Regions from separate parts of the Acidovorax sp. FHTAMBA genome, predicted to be linked through region 2. Evidence: predicted binding sites of a transcription regulator. Region 2 holds the regulator's gene; each other region holds the start of a gene.

Region 1 (10,128 bases), 2.1 Mb from region 2:
TCGAACACGCATGGCAGGGCTGGCCCCAGCGCGGGACCGGTGTGGACCTGGGGCCGCTGGCCCCCGGCGCAACCAGCCGATGGCACGGCCTGCCAGCCGTGCTGCCGCACTACCGCAAGACACGCGTGCAACTGCCACGGCGCCAGGTCGTCGGTACGCTGCTGGAAGGCGCGCTGATGCCCGGCAGCTACACCCTGGTGTGCACGCTGGAAGGGGGCGGGCTGCGTGTGGTGGCTGTGCGCGAGCCCGTGCCTGGCGAATGAGGGATGTGAGAAAAATCGCGTCGGGCCGCAGTGCCATGCAAGCGACGGCACGCGGCGGTCAGGCGCGCCGCAGCAGGTGCGCGTGCACGGCACCGGCCTTGAGGTGGCGGTGCAGCGCCATGCCAACCTCGGCCAGTTCGTCGGCTGAAAAGGCGCGGGGCGCTTCCAGGTAGACAAAGCCCTCGGCGGCCACGGCTTTGGCGGCGGCCTGCAGGGCTGGCATGAACAGGTCGCTGTCAAACGGCGGGTCCAGCAGCACCAGGTCGATGCTGGCGGGTGCGGCCTGCTTCAGCGCGGTCAGGCCGTCGCCGCGCTGCACGCGCACTGCGGTGGCCGAAAGGCGCTGCTGCAGGGTGTGCAGCTGGGCCACCAGGCCAGCATCGCTTTCCACCAGCTGCACGGCGGCCGCGCCCCGCGAGGCGGCTTCGAGCCCCAACGCGCCCGTGCCCGCAAAGGCGTCGAGGCAGCGCCAGCCACTCAGGTCCTGGCCCAGCCAGTTGAACAGGGTTTCGCGCACGCGGTCGGGCGTGGGCCGCAGGCCCGGGCGCTGGGCCACAGGCAGGCGGGTGCGCTTCCATTGCCCGCCAATGATGCGGATTTCGCCCGCGCCCTTGGGCGCCGCTTCGGCGGCCTTGTCCTTGGGCCCGCCCTTTTTGCCGACGGCAACCGGCGGGGTGGCCGCTGCGGCCTGGGCTTTGCGGATCTCGGCGTTGATGGCGGTGGTTTTCAGGGTCGAGCGGCTCATGGCTTGCCCCCCACCACCACGGTCACCATGCGTTCGGGTTGCAGCTTGCGCGCCATGGCGGCACGCACATCGGCCACCGTGAGGGCCTCCACCTTCTTGGTCCACTGGTCCAGGTAGTCCAGCGGCAGCTCGTTCCAGGCGATGTTGGCCACGTTGCCCAGAAGCTTCTTGTTGCTGTCGATGCGCAGCGCAAAGCCGCCGATGAGGTTGTCCTTGGCGGCGCGCAGCTCGGCCTCTGTGGGGCCTTCCGCCACGTAGCGCGCGATCACGTCGCGCGACACCTGCACCGCCTCTCGCGCCTGGTCTGGCCGCGTCTGCAGGCCCACGGTGAAGGCACCGGCATGCAGGCCCGCCGCAAAGTAGCTGTACACGCTATAGCTCAGGCCACGCTTTTCGCGCACTTCGTTCGTCAGGCGCGAGACAAACCCGCCGCCGCCCAGGATGTGGTTGCCCACCAGCAGCGCGAGGAAGTCCGGGTCCTTGCGCTGAAAACCGGGCTGGCCGATGAGCACATGGGCCTGGGCGGACGCGAAGGAAATGTTCTGCTCCAACGGTGCCGCGAGGGTGTCGATTTCACCCACAGGCGGCAGGGGTGCGCAGCCCGATCTGGCTGGCAGACGTGACAGCAGTGTGGCCACCAGCGTCTGTGCCTGAGCGCGCGTGACGGCCCCGACGATGCTGACCTTGGCGCGGCAGGCCGCAATGTGCTGCGCGTGAAACGCCTGCATGTCGGCCACGCTGATGCGCGCCAGGGTCTCCCCGGTGGTGCGCACACCGTAGGGGTGGCTGCCGTACACGGCCGAGCCGAACGCATGGGCGGCCACCGTGGCCGGGCGGGTGAGGGACTCCTTGATGCTGGCGCCCCAGCGCGCGCGGTCGCGCTCCCACACGTCGGCGGGCCAGCCCGGCTCACCGATCTGGCGCGCAGCCAGGCGGGCGGCCTTGTCGAGCAGCGCCGGGTCGGTGAGCGAGCGCAGCGCGTAGTGCAGCGCGTCGTTGTCGGCACCCGCGTCAAAGCTGGCGCCCAGATCGGCCCAGGCCTCGCCCAGCGCGTTCTCGTCCAGCGCCGGTTCGCTGCCCGCCGCCTTCACGCCCTTGCTGGCCATCGACGCCACGGCGCTGGCCAGGCCCGACTGGCCTGCCGGGTCGCGGCGGCTGCCGGCATCAAAGTCGATCTGCACGTCCACCATGGGGATGACCGGGCTTTCGACCAGATACACCTTGGCGCCGCTGGGCTCCACCCAGTGCTGGATGGGCAGCAGCGCCCAGGCAGAATTTGAATAAAAAACGGCTCCAGCGCTTATCAGTAAAGCGCGAGCAGCTATGTTTTTAATAGTAATCATGAAAAGAGGCGCAAAGCGGGTTCAGTGGCGGGATGCGCCGGGTGCGGGCTGGGCGCGCGGACGGGGGGCATCCAGCGGCTGCGGCAGAAGGGTGGCCACGGTGAGCTGGTCGTCACCAAAATATCTGGCAGCCACGGCCTGCACCTGGGCGGGCGTCACGGTGCGCAGCAGCGCCAGCAGGCGTTCGTTGGCGTCCAGCGGAAAGCCCTGCACCCAGTTGCTGCCCAGCTCTTGCGCCTGGCTCATGACCGAGTCGCGTTCGTACACGGTGGAGGCGATCCACTGCGTCTTGACGCGCTCGAGTTCGGCCTCGCTCACGCCGCCCTGGGCCACGCGGGTCACTTCGGCGCGCAGGGCGTCTTCCACCTGCTGGGCCGTCTTGCCCGCCGCAGGCACCCCGCTCAGCATGAACAGGCTGGGCCCCCGGCCCGTCACCATCGCGCCACTGCTGGCACTGTCGGCCACGCGGTTTTCGCCCTGGGTGAGCGCACGGTCAAGCCGCGCACCGTCGTAGCCGCTGAACACGGCCGACAGCACCATGAGCGCCAGCGCGTCGCGGTCGTCGTCGGTGAGGTTCTGCACGCGGTTCAGGCTGGGCGCACGGAACGCCAGCGCCACATAGGCCTGCTCGGCAGGGGCCTTGACGGCAATGCGCCGCAGGCCCTGCTGGGCGGGTTCGGCGCGGGGCTTGCGCTCGGGCAGCGCGTGGGCGGGCAGGCTGCCGTAATACTTCTCGGCCAGTGCGCGGACCTGGGCCACGTCCACATCGCCCGCCACCACCACGGCGGCGTTGGTGGGCGTGTACCACTGGCGGTAGAAGGCGCGCACGTCTTCGGGCGTCATGGCGTCCAGGTCGCTCATCCAGCCCACGATGGGGCGGCGGTACGGCGAGGCAATGAACGTGGTGGCAAAGAGCTGCTCGGCCAGCATGGCGCGGGGCTGGTCTTCGGTGCGCAGGCGGCGCTCTTCCTTGACGACCTCGATCTCTTTCCTGAACTCTTCATCCGGCCAGTGGTTGTGGGCAAACCGGTCGGATTCGAGCTTCATCACGTCTTCGAGCCGGTTCGATGGAATCTGCTGGTAGTAGCCCGTGTAATCACGGCTGGTGAACGCGTTTTCGCGCCCGCCCAGGGCGGCCACGCGGCGCGAGAACTCGCCCGGCGGCAGCGTCCTGGTGCCCTTGAACAGCATGTGCTCGAGCACATGGGCCACGCCGGTGGTGCCGTCCACCTCGTCCATGGAGCCCACGCGCAACCAAACCATGTGCACCGCGGTGGGCGCACGCCGGTCGGGCTGCACGATGAGCTGCATGCCGTTCTTGAGCGTGAACTGCTGGGCGCCGGAGGCCGTGGCAGACGGCGCGGACTCAGAAGGCGTCGCAGGGGGTTGGGAAGCGGGAGGCGTTGCCGAAAAGGCAGCCCCACATGTGAGGCAGGCCAGCAGGCCCAGGAGGGTGACAGCGCGTTTCATAGAATGGCTGATTCTAAGAACCCGCCAATGTTCAGTTTTTTCAAGAAAAAGCCCTCCCCCGCGCCTGCCCCTGCCGACGAGCCCCCACAGGCTTCGTCGCCAGCCACCTCAGCGCCAACGCCTGGGCTTTCGCCCACTGCCCCACCGCCCCTGGCCAGCCAGGAGGCGGCGCAACCCGCGCAGCCGCCAGCCGCACCCGCCCCGGCCCTGCCTGCCGCCGCAGAGCCCGCATCCCCATCCCCCTCCCCTGCTCCCGCTCCCGCCGGGTTTGGCTGGCTGCGCAACCCGTTTGCCCCGAAGGCTCCCGAGGGAGTGGTACCCCCTGCAACCGCACCCGCACCCGCGCCGGTTGCCACACCTGCGCCCGTAGCCCCTGTGGTGGCGCAGCCAGCGCCCGCTTCCCCTGTACCAGCCCCTGTACCAGCCCCAGTTCCTGCGGCCGCACCGGTTGCTGCACCCGCGCCCTTCGCCCCTGCCGCGCCCGCAGCGCCTGTCGAACGCAAAGGCTGGCTGGACCGGCTCAAGAACGGCCTGCGCAAGACCGGCAGCTCCATCACCACGGTCTTCACCGGCACGCAGATCGACGATGCGCTGTATGAAGAGCTGGAAGAAGCCCTGCTGATGGCCGACACCGGCGTCAAGGCCACCAACCACCTGCTGGCCGACCTCAAACGCCGCGTGAAGGAGGCCAAGGCCACCGACCCCGCCGCCGTCAAGGGCCTGCTGGCCGATGCGCTGACCGACCTGCTGCGCCCCCTCGAAAAAGCCCTGGTCATTGGCGAGCACACCCCCACGGTGATCATGGTGGCGGGCGTGAATGGCGCGGGCAAGACCACGTCCATCGGCAAGCTCACCAAGCACCTGGCAGACGAAGGCGCGGCCGTGCTGCTGGCGGCGGCTGACACCTTTCGCGCGGCAGCGCGCGAGCAACTGGGCGTATGGGCCGACCGCAACACGGTCGAAATCGTCAGCCAGGAAGGCGGCGACCCCGCCGCCGTGAGCTTTGATGCCGTGACCGCTGGCAAGGCGCGCGGCAAGGACGTGGTGCTGGTGGACACGGCAGGGCGCTTGCCCACGCAGCTGCACCTGATGGAAGAGCTGAAAAAGATCCGCCGCGTGGTCACCAAGGCCGACGCCACCGCCCCGCACGAGGTGCTGCTGGTGATCGACGGCAACACCGGCCAGAACGCGCTGGCCCAGGTGCGTGCGTTTGACGACGCGCTGCAGCTCACCGGCCTGATCGTCACCAAACTTGACGGCACGGCCAAGGGCGGCGTGCTGGCCGCCATCGCGCAGGAGCGCCCCATCCCGGTGTATTTCATCGGCGTGGGTGAGAAGCTCGAAGACCTGGAAACCTTCAACGCGCGCGAGTTTGCGCAGGCTTTGCTGAGCTGAGCCTCGCGATCTGCGCATCACCCTGTGAGCAATGGCCCCATCCGGGGCCATTTACACGTTTACGGATCGCAACGTTTCCTCCATCATGGGCTTTCCCCTTGGAAAGCACGGAGGCCCATGTTCATTGAGCTGGTCAAAGGCGTTGCGCTGCTGCTGGCGCTGTGCTTTCTGCATGGGTTCAACATCCGCGTCTGGCGTCAGCACCCGTGGGTGGGCCAGGTCTTTTCGGGGCTGATCTTTGGCGGCGTCTGTCTGGTGGGCATGCTCACCCCGGTGGTGCTGATGCCTGGCGTGATCTTTGACGCACGCTCGGTGGTGCTGAGCATGGCGGGCCTGTTTGGCGGCCCGCTGGTAGCGGGCATTGCGGCGCTGATGGCGGCCACCGGGCGCATATGGCTGGGGGGCGCGGGCGGCGAGGTGGGGCTGATGGTGATCGTGCTGTGCACTGCCATGGGGCTGGTGTACCGCGTGGGCCGCGCCCGGGGGCAGCTGGGGGTGGAGCCCGTTCCTCTCGCGCTGTTCGGGCTGCTGCTGCACACGGCGGTGATCGCGCTGTTTCAGCTTCTGCCCGCCGAGGCCGTGCAGCGCATCAACCAGACGCTGGCCCTGCCCTATCTGCTGACCTTCACCCCTGCCACCGTGGTGCTGGGCTTGCTGCTGCACGATGTGGAGCAGCGTATGGCCACCGAGCGTGCGCTCACTGGCACGGCCGCGCGCCTGCATGCCATCACGCAGGCCATCCCCGATGTGCTGCTGGTGCTGGATGCCCAGGGCCGGTATGTGGAGGTGCTGTCCCCCAACGACTCCACCCTGGTCGCCAGCGCCCCCGAGCTGGTAGGTCAGCGGCTGCACGATGTGCTGCCCGCCCAGCAGGCCGAACGGTTCATGACGCTTATCCGGGAAACGCTGCAGTCCGGCCAGACCCACAGCGTCGAATACGAGATGCAGACCCTGTCGGGACTGCGCCAGTTTGAAGGGCGCACCCAGCCCCTGGGGGTTCAGGTGGGCGGCCAGGCGGCTGTGGTGTTTCTGGCCCGCGACATTACCAAGCGCAAGCAGGCAGAGAGTGCTTTGCGAGAGTCCGAGCTGAGGTTTCGCTCGCTGCTGCGCAACATCCCCTCCATCTCGGTGCAAGGCTACCTCGCCGATGGCACCACCAGTTACTGGAACAAGGCTTCCGAACAGCTGTACGGCTATACGGCCGAAGAAGCCCTGGGCGGCAACCTGCTCGACCTGATCATCCCGCCGCCCATGCGCGACGGCGTGCGGGCGCACATGCAGCACATGTTCGCCACCGGCGAGGTGATCCCGGCGGGCGAGCTGCTGCTGCAACGCAAGGACGGCTCTGCAGTGCATGTGTTCTCCAGCCATGCCTACATCCAGGTGCCGGGCCACCCGCCCGAGATGTTCTGCATCGACATCGACATCTCAGCACGCAAGGCGGCCGAGGATGAAGCGCGGTATCTGGCCTTCAACGACGCGCTCACGCACCTGCCCAACCGCCGCCTGCTGGTGGACCGGCTTCAGCAGGTGCTGGCCAGCAGCGCGCGATCGGGGCTGACCACGGCCGTGCTGTTTGTGGACCTGGACAACTTCAAGACCCTGAACGACACGCGGGGCCATGAGGTGGGCGACCTGCTGCTCAAGGAAGTGGCCGTGCGACTTCGCGGGTGCGTGCGTGAGCAGGACACCGTCGCACGCCTGGGGGGCGACGAATTTGTGGTGGTGCTGCAGAGCTTGAGCAGTGACCCGCCCGAGGCCGCATCCCAGGCGCGCACGCTGGGCGAGCTGATCCTGGCCCAGCTGCGCCAGCCCTACGAGCTGGCCGGGCACGAGCACCACTTCACGGCGAGCATCGGGGTCACCCTGCTGCGCGACCACCGCGATTCGGTGGACGAAGTGCTCAAGCAGGCCGACATGGCCATGTACCGCGCCAAGGGCGCGGGCCGCAACACCCTGCGCTTTTTTGACCCCGACATGCAGCAGGCCGTGAACCGCCGCGCCCTGCTCGAAACCGAACTGCACAACGGGCTGCGCCAGGCGCAGTTCCTGCTGCTGTACCAGCCCCAGGTAGACGTTGAGCGGCGCGTCATTGGCGCCGAAGCCCTGGTGCGCTGGCAGCACCCGGTGCACGGCATGGTTCCGCCATCGGAATTCATTCCCCTGGCCGAGGAATCGGGCCTGATCCTGCCCCTGGGCTACTGGGTGCTGGAGACCGCCCTGCGCCAGCAGGCGCGCTGGCGCGCCGATCCGCGGTTTGCCCACCTCACGGTGGCCGTCAACGTGAGTGCACGCCAGTTCCTGCAGGAAGACTTCGTGAGCCAGATACTCACGCTGCTGCGGCACACCGGCGCAGACCCCGGGCACATCAAGCTGGAGCTCACCGAAAGCCTGCTGCTGGACAACGTGGACAGCGTGATCGACACCATGCGCAAGCTGGGCGCCAAGGGGGTGGAGTTCTCGCTGGACGACTTCGGCACGGGGTACTCGTCCCTGAGCTACCTCAAGCGCCTGCCCCTGCATCAGATCAAGATTGACCAGGGCTTTGTGCGCGATGTGCTGCTGGACCCCAGCGATGCGGCCATTGCACGATCCATCATCGCGCTGGCGGGCAGCCTGGGGCTGGAAGTCATTGCCGAGGGCGTGGAGACACCAGCGCACCACCAGTTTCTGCTGGCCCATGGCTGTAAGGTGTTTCAGGGCTATCTGTTCGGAAAACCCATGCCGCTGGAGCAGTTTGAAGCGACTGCACTGGCCGCCGGCCCGATGGACCCCACAGCCCGCTGACAACGCCGGATCCTGGCGGCTCCTGCGCCATCAGGCCACCACACGGGTCGGGGCGACCTCCGCGTCCACCCAGTCTGCATACGCCCCGGAGGCTTCAAGCGTCTGCACCACCAGCTGCGGCAACGCATACGGATGCTGCGACCGCAACAGGTCGAGCAAGGGATGCAACGCGCGCGCCACCGTCTTGCACGCCAGGCGAAGTTCGCGGTCTTCCTGTAGCGCCCCTTGCCAGTGAAAGTAGGCAGTGATCGGCTCCACCTGCACACAGGCCGCCAGGCGCGCCTGCAAAATCAGCTGAGCCAGGCGCCGCGCCTCTGCTTCGGTGGCGACCGTCGTGCTCACAACGAGAATTTCGCGAAGGGCTGTCGGACGGGTCATCAGCGTCTCCCTGAATCTGGGCGTCAAAGTCTGCCACACAGGCCTGAACGACTCCAGCACCCAGTTCCGGCCGGAACCTTGGCGCCGGTTCATCAATCCCACAGTTCATACCCGCCCATGCGGGCACCGCAGAAATCACAAAATTCATTGAAATCAATCACTTGGCACCCTGCACTGCGCAGCGCAGCAGCACACGACGGCGGGGGAACTTACGTTTTAGCACTCACTCACAGAGAGTGCTAACATCATGGCTTAGAGGAAAGGATTGCCGGAATGAACATTCAATCTGGAACCGCGACGACGACTTTGGCGCCCGCCAACCCTTGGGCGCTGGTGCCTCCTTTGGGCAATCTGGATGCGTACATTTCCGCCGTCAACCGCCTGCCACTGCTCACGCACGAAGAAGAGCAGGCTTATGCACGGCAGCTCAAGGACAACAATGACCTGGACGCCGCCGGCCGGCTGGTGATGTCGCATCTGCGTCTTGTGGTTTCGATCGCCCGCCAATACCTGGGTTACGGCCTGCCCCATGGCGACCTGATCCAGGAAGGCAACGTGGGCCTGATGAAGGCTGTCAAGCGCTTTGACCCCGACCAGGGCGTGCGCCTGGTGAGCTACGCCATGCACTGGATCAAGGCCGAGATCCACGAATACATCCTCAAGAACTGGCGCATGGTGAAGGTGGCCACCACCAAGGCCCAGCGCAAGCTGTTCTTCAACCTGCGCTCCATGAAGCAGGGCTTCAAGGCCGATGCGTCTGCGGCCGATGCCGCAACGCACCGCGATACCCTGTCCGATCAGGAAATCGATTCCATGGCCGCGCAACTCAATGTGAAGCGCGAAGAAGTCATCGAGATGGAAACCCGGATGTCGGGTGGCGATGTGCTGCTGGACCCCGCACCCTCGGACGACGGCGAGCAGGCTTTCGGGCCCATTGCCTACCTGGCGGACGCCTCGCACGAACCCACGGCCATGATCGAGTCGCGCCAGCGTGACGCCCTTGCCACCGACGGCATTGCCACCGCGCTGGGCAGCCTGGACGACCGCAGCCGCCGCATCGTGGAGGAGCGCTGGCTCAAGGTGAATGACGACGGCACGGGTGGCATGACGCTGCACGACCTGGCGGCCGTCTATGGCGTGAGTGCGGAGCGCATCCGCCAGATCGAGGTGGCCGCCATGAAGAAGATGAAAAAGGCGCTGGCCGAATACGCCTGAGCCAACGCGGCAAGGTAGTATCCTCCGCCGATAAAACTGCCTCGTGGGGCCCCGGTTGGGGCCCCTTGTCGTTGGGGCCGCGATGATTACCTTGAGGAGAAATTACCCATGCTACGTCCCCCCTGTCTCACCCCGTCGCGGCGGGCCTCGCTGCTGTTGGCCCTGGCAGCCGTCGTGTCGCCGTGGTGCCATGCGCAAGGCAGCGCCGTGCCCACGGGTGCCGGCGCCGCAGCTGCGTGGCCGACCAAGCCACTCAGGATCATTGTCGGGTTCCCGGCGGGAACCTCTCCCGATCTGACGGCACGGGCGTTTTCTGAACCCCTGTCCAAAGCGCTGGGCCAGCCCGTCATTGTGGAGAACCGGGTCGGGGCAGGTGGCAATATCGGCGCCGATGCGGTGGCCAAGTCACGTGACGACCACACCATTGGCCTGATGATCAATGGCAACATGACCATCGCCAAGATGATCAATCCGGCGGTGCCCTATGACCCGCTCAAGGATCTGGCCCCGCTCAGCCTGATCGGAACGTCAC
Region 2 (10,128 bases):
GTCAAGGCCAGCGACAGGCGGTCCTTTTCGATGCGCTGGGGTGCCTCGTTGGGCGGAAAGCCCTGCATGCAGGCGTAGATGCAGGCACCAATCGCGTAAATATCGGTCCAGGGGCCCATGGACGAATCGCGCCGGTACATCTCGGGGGCGGCAAAGCCTGGCGTGTACATCGGGCGGATGAAATTGCCCTCTTTGGACAGCACCTCGCGCGCGGCGCCAAAGTCGATCATCACGGCCTTGTTGTCGTCGGTGATGAAGATGTTGGCCGGCTTGATATCAAGATGCAGCATCTTGTGCTGGTGCACGATGCGCAGCCCGCGCAGCACTTCGTCGAACAGCGAGCGGATGGTGGATTCGCGGAAGACCTTCTGCGTTTTCAGGTCCCGCGCGGTGATGATGAAGTCCTGCAGGGTCGCGCCCTCCAGGTAGTTCATCACCATGTAGACGGTTTCGTTCTCGCGGAAGAAGTTGAGCACGCTCACCACCGAAGCGTGCGAGATCTGGGCCAGCGCCCGGCCTTCTTCGAAGAAGCTCTTGAGCCCCAGGCGGTAGAGCGAGAGTTTTTCTGACTGCACCTTGGGCAGCAGCTCGCCCGGTGCACGCGTGGCCAGCGAGGAGGGAAGGTATTCCTTGATGGCGACCTGCTGCCCTTCGGCGTCCAGGGCCAGATAGACCACACCAAAACCGCCCGATGACAACCGGCGCACCACGCGGTAGCCGCCTATTGCGGTATCGGGCGGCAAAGGAGCCGGCTTGATTTTTGACATATTTTGCGAAGATGACTCGGGGGTGGAGCGGAACCCGGATAATCGCCGGATCGCAAGCAACCATCAAAAAGTCCAATGCCAGTTTACAGCATGACCGGATACGCCAGCGCACAGCATGGCGCATCTGCCACTGGCGCTGAAAACGACACCCGCGCGCCCCAATCACGCAGACTGGGGCTGGAAATCCGCTCGGTCAACAGCCGCTTCCTGGACCTTTCGTTCCGCCTCCCCGATGAACTGCGCGCCATGGAGCCCGCGCTGCGCAGCCTGCTGACCGCCCGCCTCAAGCGCGGCAAGGTTGAAGTCCGCGCCGCCCTGGAGAACGAGGACAGCAACACCCTGCAGGACCCGCCCGCACGGCTGCTGCAGCGGCTCAATTCTTTGCAGGATTCCGTCAAGGCATGGCTGCCGGCGGCGGCACCCCTCACGGTAGCCGACGCCCTGCGCCTGTGCGCCAACGCCCCATCGGGCTCTGAGGACTGGAGCGATGCGGTTCCTGCTTTGGCCGAAGAAGCCCTGACCGCCCTGATGGCCGCCCGCGAACGGGAGGGCAAGCGCCTGGCCTCCATGCTGCTGGACCGGGTCAAGCAATTGCGTGCCCTGGCCGAACAGGCCGTCCCCATGGTGCCGCTGCTGGTCGAGCAGCAACGGCTGCGCTTCATGGAGCGCTGGAAGGAAGCCATGGCGCTGACCGACGGTGCCACCCTGCCCGAGGCAGCCCGTGACCGCGCCCTGACCGAGGCCACGGCGTTTGCCATCCGCATTGATGTGGCCGAGGAAATCACCCGGCTGGACTCCCACCTGGACGAAATCGAACGCCTTCTCAAGAAAGGCGGCGAGGTGGGCAAGCGCCTGGACTTCCTGATCCAGGAGCTCCACCGCGAGGCCAATACGCTGGGCTCCAAATCAGCGGCCCTTGACCTGACCCGCATCAGCGTGGACATGAAAGTGCTGATCGAGCAAATGCGCGAGCAAGTTCAAAACATCGAATAAAACTCATTTTTTGATAGCGCTTCGCGCACATCAGCCATGGACTATCCCGGAAATCTCATCGTAGTTGCGGCCCCCAGCGGCGCTGGCAAATCCAGCTTGGTCAAGGCCTTGCTGGAGCTGGACTCGCACGTCCACCTGTCAATCTCCCACACCACCCGCGCGCCGCGCGGGCAGGAAAAGCACGGCCGCGACTATTACTTTGCATCGCAATCAGAGTTCGATGCCATGGTGGAAGGCAACGCCTTCGTGGAGTGGGCGCACGTGCACGGCAACCGCTATGGCACCTCCAAGAAGGCGATCGAGGAGCGCATTGCCCAAGGCTCGGATGTGATTCTGGAAATCGACTTTCAGGGCGCGCTACAGATCAAGCAGGCTTTCGCCAATGCAATCCTCGTGTTTATCCTGCCGCCGAGCTGGGAAGAACTGCGTTCGCGCCTGGAGCGACGGGGCGAAGACTCCCCGGAAGTCATCGAAGTCCGTCTGAAGAATGCAGCCGAGGAGATGGCCCAGGTCAGCAAATTCGACTTCGTTATAATCAACGAGTTGTTTGAGCGCGCGCTTTTCGACCTGAAAGCCGTAGTTCACGCCCAGCGACTCAAGTACGCCGCCCAGCGCCGCGCCCGTGCTGACACCTTCCAGTCGCTCAATATCACCTGAATCCCGGAGTAAAACGATGGCACGCATCACCGTAGAAGACTGTCTGGAAAAGATCCCCAACCGCTTCCAGCTTGTGTTGGCCGCCACGTACCGTGCCCGCATGCTGAGCCAGGGCCATGCACCCCGCATCGAAAGCCGCAACAAGCCTGCAGTCACTGCCCTGCGCGAAATCGCCGAAGGCAAAGTGGGCCTTGAGATGCTCAAGAAGGTTCCTGGTTGAGGTTTTCTCGGGCGCAGCCCCAAACAGCACCGCAAAAGCGGTGCTTTTTTTTGCCCCGAAGCGGTGTGGTGCGCTCCCGCGCTACATTTGAGGCATGAACGCGGTGCTCAACTCACCTTCTGCAACGCAAGCCGAGCCGGGCGAAACGCCGACGGCAGGCACTTTGTCGGCAGCCGCCGCGGCCGCCAATGCGGCTGCGGCCAGCTTTGCCGCGTTGACGGACAGCCTTGACTACCTCGACGCCTCGAGCATCGAACAGGTACGCCAAGCCTACCGTTTCGCTGACGAGGCCCACCTGGGCCAGTTGCGCAACAGCGGTGAGCCCTACATCACCCACCCCATTGCCGTGGCTGCCCAGTGCGCCACCTGGAAGCTGGACGCGCAGGCCCTGATGGCCGCCTTGCTGCACGATGCCATGGAGGATTGCGGCGTCACCAAGGCCGACCTGATTGACCGGTTTGGAGCCCCCGTGGCCGAACTGGTGGACGGGCTCACCAAGCTGGACAAGCTGCAATTCAATACGCGCGAGGAAAACCAGGCTGAGTCTTTTCGCAAGATGCTGCTGGCCATGGCGCGCGACGTGCGCGTCATCCTCATCAAGCTGGCGGACCGCACGCACAACATGCGCACGCTGTCGGACATGCCACGCAGCAAATGGGGTCGCATTTCTTCGGAAACGCTCGAAATCTATGCGCCCATCGCCCACCGACTGGGTCTCAATCAGACGTACCGGGAACTGCAGGACCTGGCATTCCGGCACCTGCACCCATGGCGTTACGCGACGTTGTCCAAGGCGGTCAACAAATCGCGTAACCGCCGTCGTGATCTTGTTCAGAAAGTGCAGACCGAAGTGGATGCTGCATTTTCCAGAATCGGCATGAAAGTTCGTCTTGCCGGCCGTGAAAAGACTTTGTATGCCATCTACCAGAAGATGGACCTCAAGCATTTGAGCTTTGCCCAGGTGACGGACATCTACGGCTTCCGGGTGATCGTGCCAACCGTCACGGACTGTTATACCGCCCTGGGCGTGCTGCACCAGATGTACAAGCCGGTACCCGGCAAGTTCAAGGATCACATCGCCATCGCCAAGCTCAATGGCTACCAGTCCCTTCACACCACGCTGGTGGGCCCGTCTGGCGTGAATATCGAGTTTCAGATGCGCACGGACGAAATGCACGTCATAGCCGAGGCCGGTGTGGCTGCACACTGGCTGTACAAGGCACAGGACGGTGACGGCTCGTCGGCCGAAAGGCTGGGAACCAAATGGCTGCAGTCCCTGCTCGACATTCAGAACGAGACCCGCGATGCCGCAGAGTTCTGGGACCATGTCAAGGTGGACCTTTTTCCTGATGCAGTCTACGTCTTCACCCCCAAGAGCCAGATCATGGCTTTGCCACGTGGCGCCACCGTGGTGGACTTTGCCTACGCCATCCACAGCAACGTGGGCGACCGCACCACGGCAGCCAAGATCAACAACGAGCAAGTGCCGTTGCGCACCGAACTCAAGAATGGCGATGTTGTGGAGATCATCACTGCCCCGGTATCCACGCCGAACCCGGCCTGGCTGGGTTTTGTGCGCACGGGCCGCGCGCGCTCCAAGATTCGGCACTACCTGAAAACGCTGGCGCAGAACGAATCGGAAGGCCTGGGCGAGAAACTGCTGACTCAGGCTATCCGCGCGGAAGGGCTAGAGCGGTTGCCGCCCATGAACACCGAGACCCAGCCGATGTGGGACAAGCTCCTGCGTTTTACAGGAAACCGTACCCGCAGCGAACTGATGACCGACCTGGGTTTGGGAAAGCGTATCGCCAGCATTGTCGCGAAGCGGCTCATGGTGCTCATGTCTGAACACGGGCACCGCCCCGACGCGCTGCTGATGACGCGGGAACGCTACACATCCCACGAGACGCTTTCGCAGGGTGCTGTGACACTCGACGGCAGCGAGAATGCATCAGTGCAATACGCGTCCTGTTGCCGCCCCGTGCCTGGAGACAGCATCGTGGGTTATCTGGGCCGCGGTGAAGGCCTGGTCGTTCACAACGTTCACTGCACCGTCGCCAAGCGGTTACAGCACAAGGATAGTGAACGCTTTATCGCGGTGGACTGGTCGGACGAACCAACGCGCATGTTTGAAACCGGGGTCGTGGTGACGGTCACGAACGGCAAAGGCGTACTCGCCCGCGTAGCTGCGGAACTGGCCAACTCGGAAGCAGATATTACCCATGTGGACATGGACGACGAGGCCGCCCTTGACACCACGGACTTGCGTTTCATCGTGGCTGTGCGGGATCAGGCCCACCTCGAAACAGCACTTCGCAACCTTCGTCGCACCCAGGCCGTCATTCGCGCCGCACGCATCACCCCGCAGGCCGCATGAACGCGCACAGCGCGGTAAGCAGCGTCGCTAGCCTTAGCGTCCGGGAGAACTCAGCTCTGCCGGACGCTATTTTTAATCCTCACGGTCGTTGCGTTGCGGATATTTCACTGACACCACTTCAAGACTTCGAACACCTCCTGGAGTGGGGAGCAGGACTTCATCCCCTGTGCGCGCTTTCAATAGCGCACGCGCGACAGGGGAAATCCAACTCACCTGCAATTCGCGGCTGTCTGCCTCATCAATGCCCATGATGGTGACTGTGCGTTCTGTGCCTTCATCCTCGACGTAAGTAACCGTCGCGCCAAAAAACACCTGTTCGCTTCCCACGTGCTGGCTGGGATCAACCACTTCGGCAATTTCGAGCCGCTTGGTGAGAAATCGGATTCGCCGATCGATCTCTCGCAAACGCTTCTTGCCGTAGAGGTAGTCGCCGTTTTCAGACCGATCTCCATTGCTCGCAGCCCAGTGAACGGTTTCCACCACTTTGGGCCGCTCGTTGTCAATGAGGTTCAGCAGCTCATCACGCAGGCGCGCGTATCCTGCTGGAGTGATGTAGTTCTTGCCGCCCGCAGGCAACGCAGGCAACACCAATTCATCCTCATCGGAAGCATCGGTTTCTTTGGTAAAGGCCTTGCTCATGGCAGGTATCCCCTTCAGCGAAAACGCTGGGACAAATGAAAAAGCCTGCAATCTTGCGATTGCAGGCTTTAAACATTGGTGCGGCTGGCAGGAATCGAACCCACGACCCCTTGGTTCGTAGCCAAGTACTCTATCCAGCTGAGCTACAGCCGCTAAGCTTTGAATTATAGCATGATTTCTTGGCGACCCTTGAAATCAATTTTTAACTGACACCTGCCGCGTTGGCCTGGCCAGCACAAATACAAATCAATGCAGCCTTAGATTGTAATGCACTGGAGCGACTCCAAAAAAGAAAGACGCTCATCGCAAAAAAGAAAGCTGGCTGCGATCCTGTTGATCGCCCATTCGGATGAATGGGTGGTAGGGCGTGTTGGACTTGAACCAACGACCAAAGGATTATGAGTCCTCTGCTCTAACCAACTGAGCTAACGCCCCAAGCCATGCTCCAGCGCTATACAACGGGGCAAGCGCCGTATTGTAGGGGCTTTACTTGCGGTAGCTGAGGGCGTTGGACACCAGCTTTGATGTGATGTCCACGATCTGGATCATGCGGTCGTATGGCATGCGCGTGGGGCCGATCACGCCCAACGTCCCGACCACTTTGCCATCCACCTCGTAGGGCGCACTGACAACAGACAGTTCCTCGAACGGCACCACATGGCTTTCACCGCCAATGTAGATGCGCACCCCTTCAGCCTGGCTGGAGATGTCCAGCAACCGCAGAATCTGGGTTTTCTGCTCGAACAGATCGAATGCACGCCGCAGGTTGCCCATGTCGCTGGAGAAATCGCTTACCGCCAACAGGTTTCTCTCGCCAGAAATCACGACCTCGTCTTGTGCCTGGGACAGGGCCTCGGACCCCACATTCACCGCAGCTTGCATGAGCGAAGCGATCTCGCCGCGCAGCACATCCACCTCAGATTTCAGTCGCTCACGTACCTGCTCCATTGCAAGCCCGGCGTAATGCGCGTTCAGAAAGTTGGAAGCCTCGATGAGTTGCGACTGGGAGTAGTCCACATCCGTGAAGATCACGCGATTCTGAACGTCTCCCTCAGGCGAAACGATGATGACCAAAAACCGCCGCTCGGACAGCCTCAAGAACTCAATGTGGCGGAACACCGACGTTCTGCGAGGCGCCATCACGACACCCACGAACTGCGAAAGACTGGAGAGCAACTGGGCAGCGTTGGCGATCACCTTCTGCGGCTGTTCGGGCGCTAGCTGGGGAGGGGTCAGGGGGTCCCGCTGCACTGTCAGCATGGTGTCCACAAACAGCCTATAGCCTCGTGCCGTGGGTATGCGACCAGCTGACGTGTGGGGGCTGGCGATCAGCCCCAGCTCCTCCAGATCCGCCATGACGTTTCGGATGGTGGCTGGAGACAAATCCAGCCCGGACGCGCGCGACAAGGTGCGGGATCCGACAGGCTGCCCATCGGCGATATAGCGCTCGACCAGCGCTTTGAGCAACAACTTGGCACGGTCATCGAGCATGGGATGATTTTAATGATGTAATTTCGTGATGACGTCCAATTTCCGCCATGTCGCACTCATAGGCAAGTACCAAGCTTCTTCGGCGGGCTCCATCGGTGAAAGCTCCCGCCTGGCCCTGGAAGACATCGCCCATTTTCTAGAGCGCCAGGGTTGCGAAGTGATGCTGGAAGCTGAGACCGCAAGCAACACCGGGCTCACACACTATCCAGTCCTGAATGTAGACGAGATAGGCAGTCGGTGCGATTTGGGCCTGGTGGTCGGGGGTGACGGCACCATGCTGGGCATAGGTCGGCGGCTCGCCCGGTTTGGGACGCCCCTGATCGGCATTAACCAGGGACGGCTTGGCTTTATCACCGACATTCCTTTCGATACCTATCAGGCCACTCTGCCCCCCATGCTTCAGGGTGAATACGAGGAAGACTTGCGACCGCTGATGCACGCTACGGTCGTGCGCGACGAGCGCGTCGTCTTCGAAGCCCTCGCGATGAACGATGTCGTTGTGAACCGAGGCGCGACTTCAGGCATGGTGGAATTGCGGGTCGAGGTCGGCGGCCGATTTGTGGCGAACCAACGCGCAGACGGACTCATCATCGCCTCACCCACAGGGTCAACGGCGTATTCGCTGTCAGCCGGTGGTCCCATGCTTCACCCCTCCATTCCCGGATGGGTGCTCGTGCCCATCGCACCCCATACGCTCTCCAACCGACCGATTGTTCTGTCAGATGCCACCGAGGTGGCGGTTGAGGTTGTGAGTGGTCGGGATGTCAGTGCCAATTTTGACATGCAGTCACTGGCCTCACTGCTGCATGGTGACCGCATTCTGGTGAAAAGGTCAGAGCACTGCGTGCGGTTTCTCCATCCTCAAGGCTGGAACTACTTTGCCACCCTGCGCAAAAAATTGCGCTGGAATGAAGGGGGATCCTGACCATGGCGCTGCGGCGGATCACCCTGCAGGACTTCGTCATTGTCCAGGCCCTGGATCTGGAGTTGCAAACAGGCTTCACGGTGCTGACGGGTGAAACTGGTGCGGGGAAGTCGATCCTGATCGACGCTGTCCAACTGGCGCTCGGGGCGCGCGCAGATGCGGGCGTGGTGCGCGAAGGCGCATCCCGTGCCGACATCAGTGCCGAGTTTGACTGCCCGGCCGCAGCGCAACCGTGGCTCGACGAAGCAGGCTTCGAGGCGGGCGACACCCTGCTGTTGCGCCGCACGATCGACGCGCAGGGCAAGAGCCGGGCATGGGTGAACGGAACGCCGGCAACCGCCACACAGCTGCGGGCGCTGGGCGACATGCTGCTTGACATCCACGGCCAGCATGCCTGGCAAAGCCTGACCCGCCCCGATTCGGTGCGCGAACTGCTCGACGCCTATGCTGGCCTGAGCCAGGCTGACGTGACGATGCACTGGAGCCGATGGCGTGCCGACCAGAAAACGCTGCAGCAGGCGCGGCAGGACCAGGCCACACTGCAGCAGGAACGCGAGCGGCTGCAGTGGCAGATCGGCGAGCTGGACAAGCTCGCGCCTGCCGCAGACGAATGGGAAGAGCTGGAAGCGCAGCACAAGCGCCTGTCGCATGCGCAGGCGCTGATGGAGGGTGCGCAGGCCGCGCTCCAGGTGCTGCAGGACGACGACGCTGGCGCGCTGGCAGCCCTCACCCGCGCACATTCCCTGCTGCACGGGCAGGAAGATATCGAGCCCGAATTCGCCAGCCTGGCCGACATCCTCTCGTCCTGCCTCGCGCAGGCCGGTGACGTGGCACACTCGCTGCAGCTGTATCTGCGCCATGCCGACATGGACCCCCAGCGCCTGGCGGAACTTGACGCCCGCATCTCCTCCTGGATGACCCTGGCGCGCCGGTACCGCCGCACGCCTGCGGAGCTGCCCGCCCTGCTCCAGGGCTGGAAAGACGAGATGCGCCGCCTGGACGCCGCGACCGATCTGGCACAACTGGAGGCTGCCGAAGCTGCCAGCGCCAAGGCCTATCACGCTGCGGCCCGCACCCTGTCGCAGGCGCGGGCCAAGGCGGCGCCCCGCCTCTCGGCCGCCATCACGCATGCCATGCAGGGCCTGGGCATGGAGGGGGGCAAGTTCGAGGTCTCCGTGGCCAAGCTGGCCGAGCCCGCTGCGCATGGGATCGACGATGTCGAGTTCCTGGTGGCGGGGCACCCCGGCATGTCGCCACGCCCCATCGGCAAGGTGGCGTCGGGCGGCGAGCTCTCCCGCATCTCGCTGGCGATCTCGGTCACGACCAGCCAGCTAGGTGCCGCGCCCACGCTCATCTTCGACGAGGTGGACTCCGGCGTGGGCGGTGCGGTGGCCGAAACGGTGGGCCGCCTCATGCAGCAGCTGGGCAGCGACCGGCAGGTGCTTGCCGTCACGCATCTGCCGCAGGTGGCATCCTGCGCGCACCACCATCTCAAGGTGATCAAGCGCAAGCAGGCCGAAGGCACAACCAGCAGCGTCCAGCCCATCCAGGGTGAAGTGCGCGTAGCCGAGATCGCCCGCATGCTGGGCGGCGAGAAGTCCACCGAAACCACTCTGGCGCATGCGCGCGAAATGCTGGAGCTGGCGGACGCGGCGGTGGAAAGGGCGCGGTGATGGCAACGCTTGAGATCGTGGTGATCACCGGCATGTCCGGATCGGGCAAGTCGGTGGCCCTGCACGCGCTCGAGGACGCGGGCTACTATTGCGTCGACAACCTGCCACCCGAGCTGTTGCCCGCCTTCGTCGCGCTGGAGCACCGCCACCACGGCAACCGGCTGGCCATCGCGATGGACGTGCGCAGCGCCACGTCGTTGCACCAGGTGCCGCAGGAATTGAACCGGCTGCGCAGCGAGGGCGTTTCGGTGCACTCGATCTTCCTCGACGCTACGATCGACACCCTGGTGCGGCGCTTTTCGGAAACGCGGCGCCGCCACCCGCTGTCGCATGCGGACCTGCAGCAGGGACGCAAGGCGCTGGTGCAGATCATCGAGGTGGAGCGC
Region 3 (10,128 bases), 210 kb from region 2:
CGCCTTGGCTTGGCGGCTTCCTATGCCCATCACCACACAGCGGGTTGCCACAAATTCATAGCCGCTTGCGTCGGGGTCCATGCCCAGCATAAGGTCTATCAACGATGAGATGTGACCCGAAGCCCGCATAACACCTGAGGTGGGTTCATACACACTGGAGAGCACCCGCAGCATGGTGGATTTTCCGGCGCCGTTGCTCCCCATGAGTCCCATTCGGTCTCCGTCTTTGAGCGACAGCGTGATGTCACGCAATGCGCGCACGGCAAGCGCGCCGCCCCCGATATCTTCAATCCGACCCCGATGGCCCTGGGCCTTGCCCAGCAGCGTGTTCAGCAGTCCGCGCGAGCGCGAAGAAAACAGTGGGAAGTCAACGTTGACCCGATCCAGTTCGATGCTCGCCATGGTCAAAGCCAATATACAAGCCTACGTCGGCTCTGAAGAAACAGTGTGAAGAACGCTGCCAACAGCACCAGAAGCGTGCCGCCAGCCATCAGATAGCTATAAGGGTCAACCGCTTGGCCGAGCATAGGGGCACGAACCAGGTCTAGAAATGCAGCCAGCGGGTTGATATGCACGATAAGTTGCGCTCGCTCACTGAGTTGAGAAGGCTGCCACATCACTGGCGTGAGGAACATAGCGATCTGCATCATGCTGGTAATGATCATCGGTATGTCGCGAAAACGGGCGCACAGCGCGCCCAGGATGCATGAAACCAGGGCCGCGCAAACCACGGTGAACGCAAGCCCGAACACAAAGGGCAAGGGCCTGACCTCGTGAAGGCGCCCAAACACCAGAAGCACGATCAGCGCGATCGGGATGTTGTGCCCCATCATGAGCAGGTTGCGCCAGATAACCCGAAGGCCAAAGGCTGTCTTAGGATAAGGCGTCTGCTTAAGAAACGCGCTGGCAGCGATGAAGGTCTGGCAGCTGTCCGATATGGATTGAGAGATGAACAGAAACAGGATGTGGCTGACGCAGAAAAATGGCAAATACGTCTGTACGTCGATCTTGAAAACCTGCGAGCCGATCAAACCGAATGCGCCGATGAAGATGGCTGTGTTGATAGAGATCCAAACGGGCCCCAGAAACGAGCGACGGTACTGCTTCAGAATGTCTTCAAGGCCGAGATGCAGCCAGAAGCGCCAGAGCTTGAGCGCACCATGCACATCTCTCAGAAGCAATTGAAACTGGGAAAGTGGGTTCAACCCGGGTGACTTCATACTGCTAAAGCTCCGTGGCAGACACGAATGGATGCACCCGATCCCCCGCGTCGGCTGCGATGCTTGCCTGCCGGATCCCGTCGACGGTCTCGACGCAGTGACGTGCGTCTTCCAGCCCATAACCCCGCCCCGCGAGAATCTCGCGGTAGCTGGTGGTGTGTAAGTCGGTAAAGCCCTCGGAAAACTCGAGCTGCTCGCCACTGATGTCGATGTTGCGATAGGTGGGCTTTTTGCCCTTCACTTCCTGGGGCAGATCATCGGCGTCGATGGACAAGAACCAGCGCACACGGGCGCGTTCGTATTCGAGGTAACCGGCGGCCTTGGTCTCTTGGCTCAAATGGATGCGGTTTTCCTGCAGATTTCCAAAGATGAAATGCAGCATGTCGAAAAAATGCACGCCAATGTTGGTGGCAACGCCGAACGACTTGCGCGGATCGCCCTTCCAGCTCTCCAGGTACCACTTGCCGCGTGAGGTGATGTAGGTCAGTTCAACATCGAACTTTTTATCCGTGGGCGCGGCGGTGACCTTCTCTTTCAGGCGCAAGATGGCCTCGTGATGGCGCAACTGCAGGATGTTGAACACCCGCTTTCCGGTCTCTTGCTCGATGCGGGTCAGTTCGTCAACCAGCGCGGGCGTTGGCACCAGGGGCTTCTCGCAGATAACGTCACAACCCAGGCGCAAGCCCGCTGCGATGTGCGCATGGTGCAGGTAGTTGGGCGAGCAGATTGCTACATAGTCAAGCCTGGTAGCAGGTGACCGCTGCAGCCGGTACGCATGCTCCTCAAACCGCTCGAACTCGGTGAAGAAGTCGCTCTGTGGCGAGATGCTGTCGATGATGCCGACCGAATCATTGATGTCATAAGCCACTGAGAGTTGGTGACCGAGATCCTTGATGGCACGCATGTGCCGCGGCGCTATATATCCAGCGGCTCCGATGAGGGCAAAGTTTTTCATATGAGGTCAGAAACGGGTTCAGAGACGGAAAACGGTGAATCCGGCGGATGCAGCCTCGTGCCGGTCAAAGAGGCTCTTTACGTCGGCCAGTACAGGCTGTTCGCTTCGGCAAAAACTGCGTAGCTCACTCAGTGTGGCGTCGCGAAACTGCTGGTGGCCGACCGCAACGACCAGCGCATCTACGGGTTCTTGCGCGGAAATACCAGCAAGGCTTAGGCCATATTCATGCTGCACATCCTGCGCGCTTGCCCAGGGGTCGCACACGACCACATTGGCCCCCCAGGCCTCAAACTCGCGCACCATGTCCACCACCTTGCTGTTGCGAATGTCAGGGCAGTTTTCCTTGAAGGTAATGCCAAGCACACCGATGCGGCAACGCGGAACGTCCATACCGTTCTTGAGCATGAGGCGCAGGGTGTTGCGCGCTACGTACCGGGCCATGTTGTCGTTGATACGACGGCCCGCCAGAATCACCTGGGGGTGGTAGCCCACTTCTTCGGCCTTGTGTGTCAGGTAGTACGGGTCCACCCCAATACAGTGGCCGCCTACCAGGCCGGGCCTGAAGGGCAGGAAGTTCCACTTGCTCCCGGCGGCCTCGAGCACTTCCAGTGTATCGATTCCCAGGCGCTCAAAAATGACTGACAGCTCGTTGACCAGTGCAATGTTGAGGTCCCGCTGCGTGTTCTCGATCACCTTGGCGGCCTCGGCCACTTTCAAACTGCTGGCCTTGTGCGTGCCCGCAACAATGATGCTTGCATAAAGACCATCCACTGCGTCAGCCACCTCGGGCGTGCTGCCGCTGATGATCTTCTTGATTTTGGTGAGCGTGTTCACCTTGTCACCCGGGTTGATGCGCTCGGGGCTGTACCCACAGAAAAAGTCCACATTGAAACGTTTGCCGCTCAGGCGTTCCAGTACCGGGACGCAAATTTCCTCGGTAGCGCCCGGGTACACGGTGGATTCATAAATCACCAAGGCGCCCTGGGGCATGGCGCGCCCCACGGTCTCGCTGGCTTTGACCAGCGGTGTCATGTCTGGCCGATTGGCTTGGTCTACCGGGGTGGGGACCGTCACGATGAAGACTTGGCAGTCCTTCAGGTCCTGAGGGTCGGCACTGAAGTTCAGTTGGGCGGCCGCCTGAAGGTCTTCGGGCGTGACTTCCAATGTGCCGTCGGTCCCCGCCTGCAGTTCGGCAATGCGCGCAGTATTGATATCGAACCCCAGCACCTTGCGCTGCTTGCCAAATTCAACCGCCAAAGGCAGGCCCACGTAGCCCAGTCCGATCACAGCGATGGTTGCGTTTTCGTCGATTTTCATGTTTGAGAATGAGAAGAAAAAGGCATGGGGGACGACCGCCCATAGATATCGTCAAAACGCACGATATCGTCCTCACCAAGGTAATCCCCCGACTGCACCTCGATGATCTCCAGGGGGGCGCTGCCAGGATTGGCGAGGCGGTGCGCGCGCCCCACCGGAATGTATGTGGATTCGTTCTGGTTCAGCAGATAGGTCTGGTCGCCGTTCGTGATTTCGGCGGTACCCCGGACCACCACCCAGTGCTCCGCGCGGTGGTTATGCATCTGCAGACTCAGGCTGGCACCGGGGTTCACCACGATGCGCTTCACCTGAAATTTTTCCCCGCGGTCGATACTGTCAAACCAGCCCCAAGGGCGATGAACCTTGCGGTGCGTTTGCGCCAAGGCATCACCATCACGCGCAAGGTTTGCCACCACCTGTTTGACCTCTTGGGTAAAGCGTTTGTCAACAACCAGCACGGCATCAGGAGTTTCAACCACGATGAGGTTTTGCAGCCCCACACCTGCTACGAGGCGGCTGCTGGCCAATAGCAGCGAATTGGTGCAGTTTTGCTGCACCACGGCGTCGCCGAGCAGGGCATTGCCTTGAGCGTCGTGTGCGCTCACACCCCAAAGGGCATCCCATGCCCCCACGTCAGACCACCCCGCTTGTAAAGGTACCACGCACGGGGCCAAGCCCCATTCAGGGTGTGTTGGCAGCTTTTCCATCACTGCGTAGTCAATGGAATCAGATGGGCAAAGCGAAAAAGCTGTGGCATCCGGCCGAGTGAAGTCAAGGTCGTGTCGGGCTGCTTGCATCGATTTCTCACAGGCTTGAAGGATGTCGGGGCGGCAAATGCCTATCGCCTTCAACCATGTGCTGGCGCGGAGCATAAACAGGCCGCTGTTCCACAGGTAGTTACCTGCATTCAGATATTGCTGGGCTGTGTCAGCATCGGGTTTTTCGGTGAAACCCTCTAGCAAAAAAACCCCTTCTGCCTGTTTCATCTGATGGCGTATGTAGCCATAGCCGGTTTCTGGATAGTCGGCCTTCACACCAAAGGTAACCACGCGCCCCCGGCTTGCTGCTGCGAATGCTGTTTGCACTGCCCTCTGAAATGCTGCCAAGTCCGTAACAATGTGATCTGCCGGCATTGCAAGCATGACGGGGTCTGCCCCCTGGGCTGTAGCTTGCAGCGCTGCAACGGTTAGCGCAGGCGCTGTGTTTCGCGCAACAGGCTCCAGAAGAATGGTCGCACCACATACACCCACTTCTATCAACTGGCTGGCCGCCAGGAACCGGTGGTCTTCATTGCAAACCAGCAGCGGTGCGCAAGCGATTGGGATGTCAGGGTGCAGACCCTGCAGACGTGTAGCGGTCTGCTGGAGCATGGTTTTCGTGCCCGAGAACGCCAAGAACTGCTTGGGATAACTTTCTCGCGAGAGCGGCCACAAGCGAGTGCCTGAGCCGCCGCACAAAATGACTGGGAGCAAGAGGTTTGTCACGGGTTGGACGATTCAGCTGACCCAACCTGGCGAACCGATTCAAGATCTGCCTCCAGCAACGCCAAACGCTGGTTCAAACGGCGCACGTCGCGCTCAATGCGTGTGTTCACCATATCTGCATGCAGGGCTTTGACCACCAGCACCATGCAGGCCAAAAGCAGCAACAGCGCTGGCGGATAGCTGAACCCCGTCCACCTGGCCAGACGATCGATGAGACCAGGCCAGGCGCCTAAAACTGCAGCAGCAGCCGCCACCACAACCCAGAACAGGCCGTGCATGAGGTAAAGATGGTCCCGGCGTATCAGATAGAGGATTAGCACCGCCAAGCCAATGCCCATCAGCGAAGTGGTAATTTGCAAAGATGGCATGAAACTCCAAGCCCGTTCAGGAAACAATTGGGAGGTCCAGAAGACGCTCTTAAGGGCGGGACATGAGTGGTTGCACGGCTGGAGCAAGCACGCAATCCAGATCAGCCAACCACTTCAAACGATCCGAAGTGTAAATGACGACATAGCGACGGCCTCGTTCAAGACTCTGAGGCATACCAAAGCACATCCGCAAGGCCTTCGTCCGCTCATTGGGTAGCCACCAGTTTTCGCGGGAAGCGAAAAACGCGTCTTGAAACCGCCACAAATGCCCGTATCATTAGCACTCACCGCAGTCGAGTGCTAACAACGCCTCGACTGCAGGCAGTTTGGAGGTATCCGGAAGCCCCGGATGCCAGGTCAATCAAGCTTTTTTTACTGAAAACAGGAGCAATGCAATGAACCTTCGCCCTCTGCACGATCGCGTGATCGTCAAGCGTATCGAAAGCGAAACCACGACCGCCTCCGGCATCGTGATCCCTGACAACGCCGCCGAAAAGCCCGATCAAGGTGAAGTGCTGGCCGTCGGCCCTGGCAAGAAGAACGACAAGGGCGACGTGCTTGCCCTGAACGTGAAGGTCGGTGACCGCGTTCTGTTCGGCAAGTACTCGGGCCAGACCGTCAAGGTCAATGGCGACGAGCTGCTGGTCATGAAGGAAGACGATCTCTTTGCAGTGGTTGAGAAGTAATTCTCCCTCTCTCTGATTCACTCATTTTTTCATAGCTGCTAGCGCTTACCAGATAAGCGTGAGCGGCCAATTTGAACCAATTTAGGAGCTCCAAATGGCAGCAAAAGACGTAGTTTTCGGCGGCGAAGCCCGCGCACGCATGGTTGAAGGCGTGAACATCCTGGCCAACGCGGTCAAGGTCACGCTGGGCCCCAAGGGTCGCAACGTGGTGCTGGAGCGCTCGTTCGGCGCCCCCACCGTGACCAAGGACGGTGTGTCTGTGGCCAAGGAAATCGAACTCAAGGACAAGCTGCAGAACATGGGCGCCCAGCTCGTGAAGGAAGTGGCTTCCAAGACCAGCGACAACGCTGGTGACGGCACCACCACCGCTACGGTGCTGGCCCAGGCCATCGTGCGCGAAGGCTTCAAGTACGTGGCCGCGGGCATCAACCCGATGGACCTCAAGCGCGGCATCGACAAGGCTGTGTCGGCCCTGGTGGAAGAGCTGAAGAAGGCTTCCAAGCCCACCACCACCTCCAAGGAAATCGCCCAGGTCGGTTCGATCTCCGCCAACTCCGACGAAACCATCGGCAAGCTGATCGCTGACGCCATGGACAAGGTTGGCAAGGAAGGCGTGATTACTGTGGAAGACGGCAAGTCGCTGGACAGCGAACTGGACGTCGTGGAAGGCATGCAGTTCGACCGCGGCTACCTGTCGCCCTACTTCATCAACAACCCCGAAAAGCAATCCGCGATTCTGGACAACCCCTTCGTGCTGCTGTTCGACAAGAAGATCAGCAACATCCGCGACCTGCTGCCCACGCTGGAGCAAGTTGCCAAGGCTGGCCGTCCCCTGCTGATCATTGCCGAAGAAGTCGAAGGCGAAGCCCTGGCTACGCTGGTGGTCAACACGATCCGCGGCATCCTGAAGGTTGTGGCTGTGAAGGCTCCAGGCTTTGGCGACCGTCGCAAGGCCATGCTGGAAGACATCGCCATCCTGACGGGCGGCAAGGTCATCGCTGAAGAAGTGGGCCTGACGCTCGAAAAGGTGACGCTGGCCGACCTGGGCCAGGCCAAGCGCATCGAAGTGGGCAAGGAAAACACCATCATCATCGACGGCGCCGGTGCCGCTGCTGACATCGAAGCCCGCGTCAAGCAAGTGCGCGTGCAGATCGAAGAAGCCACAAGCGACTACGACCGCGAAAAGCTGCAAGAGCGCGTGGCCAAGCTGGCTGGCGGCGTGGCCGTGATCAAGGTCGGCGCTGCCACCGAAGTCGAAATGAAGGAAAAGAAGGCCCGCGTGGAAGACGCACTGCACGCAACGCGCGCAGCTGTGGAAGAAGGCGTTGTGGCCGGTGGTGGCGTGGCCCTGCTGCGCGCCAAGCAAGCCGTGGGCGACCGCGTCAAGGGCGACAACGCTGACCAGGAAGCCGGCATCAAGCTGGTGCTCAAGGCCATCGAAGCGCCTCTGCGCGAAATCGTGAACAACGCCGGTGGCGAAGCCTCGGTGGTGGTGAACGCTGTGTTGGCCGGCAAGGGCAACTTCGGCTTCAACGCTGCCAACGACAGCTACGGCGACATGCTTGAGCTGGGCATTCTGGACCCCACGAAGGTCACCCGCACGGCCCTGCAGAACGCCGCTTCCGTGGCATCCCTGCTGCTGACGACCGAGTGCATGGTGGCTGACGCACCGAAGGAAGAAGCCGGTGCTGGCGGCGGCATGCCCGACATGGGCGGCATGGGTGGCATGGGCGGCATGGGCATGTAATTGCCCGGCACATACCGGGCAGGCTGCAAGCCCACCCGGTAACGCCAAAAAACAAACCCCGCAGGCTGCAAGGCCTGCGGGGTTTTTTACTATTTTTTCGATAGCTGCCAGCGCTTTACCACAAAGCGTTACAGCCTATTTTTACTCAAATTTTCAGCGCGGCATGCGCAGTGTCGCGCTCTCACGCGCCAGTTGCGTGATGCGCGCCCAGTCGCCCGCGCGCACCGCATCGGTGGGCGTGAGCCACGAGCCGCCCACGCAGCGCACATTGGGCAGCGCCAGGTAGCTGGATGCCGAGGTGTGGGTGATGCCGCCCGTGGGGCAAAAGCTCACCTGGCCAAACGGGCTGGCCCAGGACTTGAGCAGCGGGATGCCGCCTACGGCCTCGGCCGGGAAGAGCTTGAGGAACGAAAACCCGTCGGCCAGGGCCGCCATGATTTCGCTGGAGGTGGCCACGCCGGGCAGCAGGGGCAGGTTCAGCCCCTTGCAGGCGCTGCCCACTGCAGACGTATAGCCGGGGCTCACGGCAAACCGCGCCCCGGCCTCGCTCGCGCGGCGCGCGTCGTCAGCGTTGAGCACCGTGCCCACACCCACCACGGCCTCGGGCAAGTTGCGCGCAATGGCTTCGATGGCGGGCAGGCCCGCAGCGGTGCGCAGTGTGACTTCCAGCACCTTCACGCCACCGGCCAGCAGCGACTCGGCCAGGGGGAGCGCGTCTTCCACGCGGTCGATCACGATGACGGGGATGACGGGGCCATGGCTGGCGATGTCGAGGGGATTCACGGGTTTATTCCTTAATTTTGAGTACCGCGAGCGGCATATGAAACTGGCGCGATGCAATGCGAGGGCCACCGTGGAACTGGCTTTGCCAGGCCACGGGTGGCGTCCCCCTGGGGGGATGAAGCGAAGCGGCTCAGGGGGGCAGCCTTTACAACCACGTGCAGGCTCCTTGTTCGGCACCGCCTGCGTGGCGGCGAAAGTTGGTAAACAGTTCACGGCCAAAGCCGGTGGCGGGAGGCGCGGTGTATGGCGCCACGGGGCGTGCCGCCCAGGTGGCTTCGTCGACCAGCACATCCAGCGTGCCGGCAACGGCGTCCACCCGCACAATGTCGCCGTCCAGCACCTTGGCCAGCGGGCCACCGGCCAGCGCCTCGGGCGTGACGTGGATGGCGGCAGGCACCTTGCCCGATGCGCCGCTCATGCGGCCGTCGGTGACCAGCGCCACTTTGAAGCCCTGGTTTTGCAGCACGGCCAGCGGCGGGGTGAGCTTGTGCAGTTCGGGCATGCCATTGGCCTGCGGGCCCTGAAAGCGCACCACGGCCACCATGTCCTGCTGCACCTCGCCCGCAGCAAAGGCGGCGAGCAACGCCTCTTGCGAATCGAACACGCGCGCAGGCGCTTCGATGATGTGGCGGTCTTCGGGCACGGCCGACACCTTGATCACCGCGCGACCCAGGCGCCCTTGCAGCAGGCGCAGCCCGCCGGTGGGCGAAAACGGCCGGGTCACGGGGCGCAACACGGTTTCGTCACCCGACACCGCCGGGGCGCCCTGCCCGCCTGCGGCAATGCCGCCCGCGTTCACGCTCATCACATCGGGGTGCATGAAGCCGCCGGACAACAGCTCGCGCAGGATCCATGCGGGGCCGCCTGCGGCCTGGAACTGGTTCACGTCGGCATCGCCATTGGGGTACACGCGGGCCAGCAGCGGCACGGCGGACGAGAGTTCGTCAAAGTCCGACCAGTCGATGAGGATGCCCGCGCTGCGCGCAATGGCCACCCAGTGGATCAAATGGTTGGTGGAGCCCCCGGTGGCCAGCAGGGCCACCATGGCGTTGACGATGCAGCGCTCGTCCACCACGTGCCCGATGGGCGTGAAGCGCTGGCCACGCTTGCCAATGTCGAGCACCGTGCGCACGGCCTGGCGTGTGAAGGCTTCGCGCTCTTCGGTGCCGGGCGGTGCAAAGGCCGCGCCGGGCACGTGCAGGCCCATGGCTTCGAGCAGCATCTGGTTGCTGTTGGCGGTGCCGTAGAAGGTGCAGGTGCCGGGGCTGTGGTACGCGGCAGACTCTGCCTTGAGCAACTCATCACGCCCGACCAGACCTTGTGCGTACTGCTCGCGCACCTTGGCTTTCTCCTTGTTCGGCAGGCCGGTGCCCATGGGGCCTGCGGGCACGAACACGCACGGCAGGTGCCCATAGTGCAGCGCACCAATCAAGAGGCCCGGCACGATTTTGTCGCACACACCCAGCAGCAGCGCACCATCGAACACATCGTGGGACAGCGCTACCGCCGTGGCCATGGCAATGGCATCGCGGGAGAACAGCGACAGCTCCATGCCGGGCGTGCCCTGC

Evidence for each region. Region 2 encodes HrcA, which represses chaperone genes, less so after heat shock. Its sites were predicted from a motif close to TTAGCACTCNNNNNNNNNGAGTGCTAA; they were not measured.
Region 1: a site for HrcA is predicted at 8,598-8,624, ahead of rpoH (RNA polymerase sigma factor RpoH). Genes of this name have one in related genera too.
Region 3: a site for HrcA is predicted at 5,622-5,648, ahead of AAFF19_RS05345 (co-chaperone GroES). Genes of this name have one in related genera too.

Annotation. Positions count from the first base shown of each region.
Region 1 is NZ_CP152407.1:3,990,116-4,000,243, forward strand. Features, by position in the region: gene AAFF19_RS18605 (hypothetical protein) at 1-263, shown strand, start outside; gene rsmD (16S rRNA (guanine(966)-N(2))-methyltransferase RsmD) at 322-1,008, opposite strand; gene AAFF19_RS18615 (pitrilysin family protein) at 1,005-2,351, opposite strand; gene AAFF19_RS18620 (pitrilysin family protein) at 2,373-3,821, opposite strand; gene ftsY (signal recognition particle-docking protein FtsY) at 3,849-5,216, shown strand; gene AAFF19_RS18630 (EAL domain-containing protein) at 5,334-8,003, shown strand; gene cutA (divalent-cation tolerance protein CutA) at 8,034-8,381, opposite strand; gene rpoH (RNA polymerase sigma factor RpoH) at 8,655-9,596, shown strand; gene AAFF19_RS18645 (tripartite tricarboxylate transporter substrate-binding protein) at 9,705-10,128, shown strand, end outside.
Region 2 is NZ_CP152407.1:1,362,955-1,373,082, reverse strand. Features, by position in the region: gene AAFF19_RS06385 (serine/threonine-protein kinase) at 1-767, opposite strand, end outside; gene AAFF19_RS06380 (YicC/YloC family endoribonuclease) at 843-1,760, shown strand; gene gmk (guanylate kinase) at 1,797-2,417, shown strand; gene rpoZ (DNA-directed RNA polymerase subunit omega) at 2,434-2,637, shown strand; gene AAFF19_RS06365 (bifunctional (p)ppGpp synthetase/guanosine-3',5'-bis(diphosphate) 3'-pyrophosphohydrolase) at 2,732-5,014, shown strand; gene greB (transcription elongation factor GreB) at 5,087-5,653, opposite strand; tRNA gene AAFF19_RS06355 (tRNA-Arg) at 5,730-5,806, opposite strand; tRNA gene AAFF19_RS06350 (tRNA-Ile) at 6,012-6,088, opposite strand; gene hrcA (heat-inducible transcriptional repressor HrcA) at 6,140-7,144, opposite strand; gene AAFF19_RS06340 (NAD kinase) at 7,173-8,069, shown strand; gene recN (DNA repair protein RecN) at 8,072-9,742, shown strand; gene rapZ (RNase adapter RapZ) at 9,742-10,128, shown strand, end outside.
Region 3 is NZ_CP152407.1:1,153,027-1,163,154, reverse strand. Features, by position in the region: gene AAFF19_RS05375 (ABC transporter ATP-binding protein) at 1-402, opposite strand, end outside; gene AAFF19_RS05370 (ABC transporter permease) at 405-1,205, opposite strand; gene AAFF19_RS05365 (Gfo/Idh/MocA family oxidoreductase) at 1,225-2,175, opposite strand; gene AAFF19_RS05360 (nucleotide sugar dehydrogenase) at 2,194-3,492, opposite strand; gene AAFF19_RS05355 (mannose-1-phosphate guanylyltransferase/mannose-6-phosphate isomerase) at 3,489-4,976, opposite strand; gene AAFF19_RS05350 (DUF2304 domain-containing protein) at 4,973-5,344, opposite strand; gene AAFF19_RS05345 (co-chaperone GroES) at 5,740-6,030, shown strand; gene groL (chaperonin GroEL) at 6,125-7,777, shown strand; gene AAFF19_RS05335 (bifunctional 4-hydroxy-2-oxoglutarate aldolase/2-dehydro-3-deoxy-phosphogluconate aldolase) at 7,931-8,560, opposite strand; gene edd (phosphogluconate dehydratase) at 8,706-10,128, opposite strand, start outside.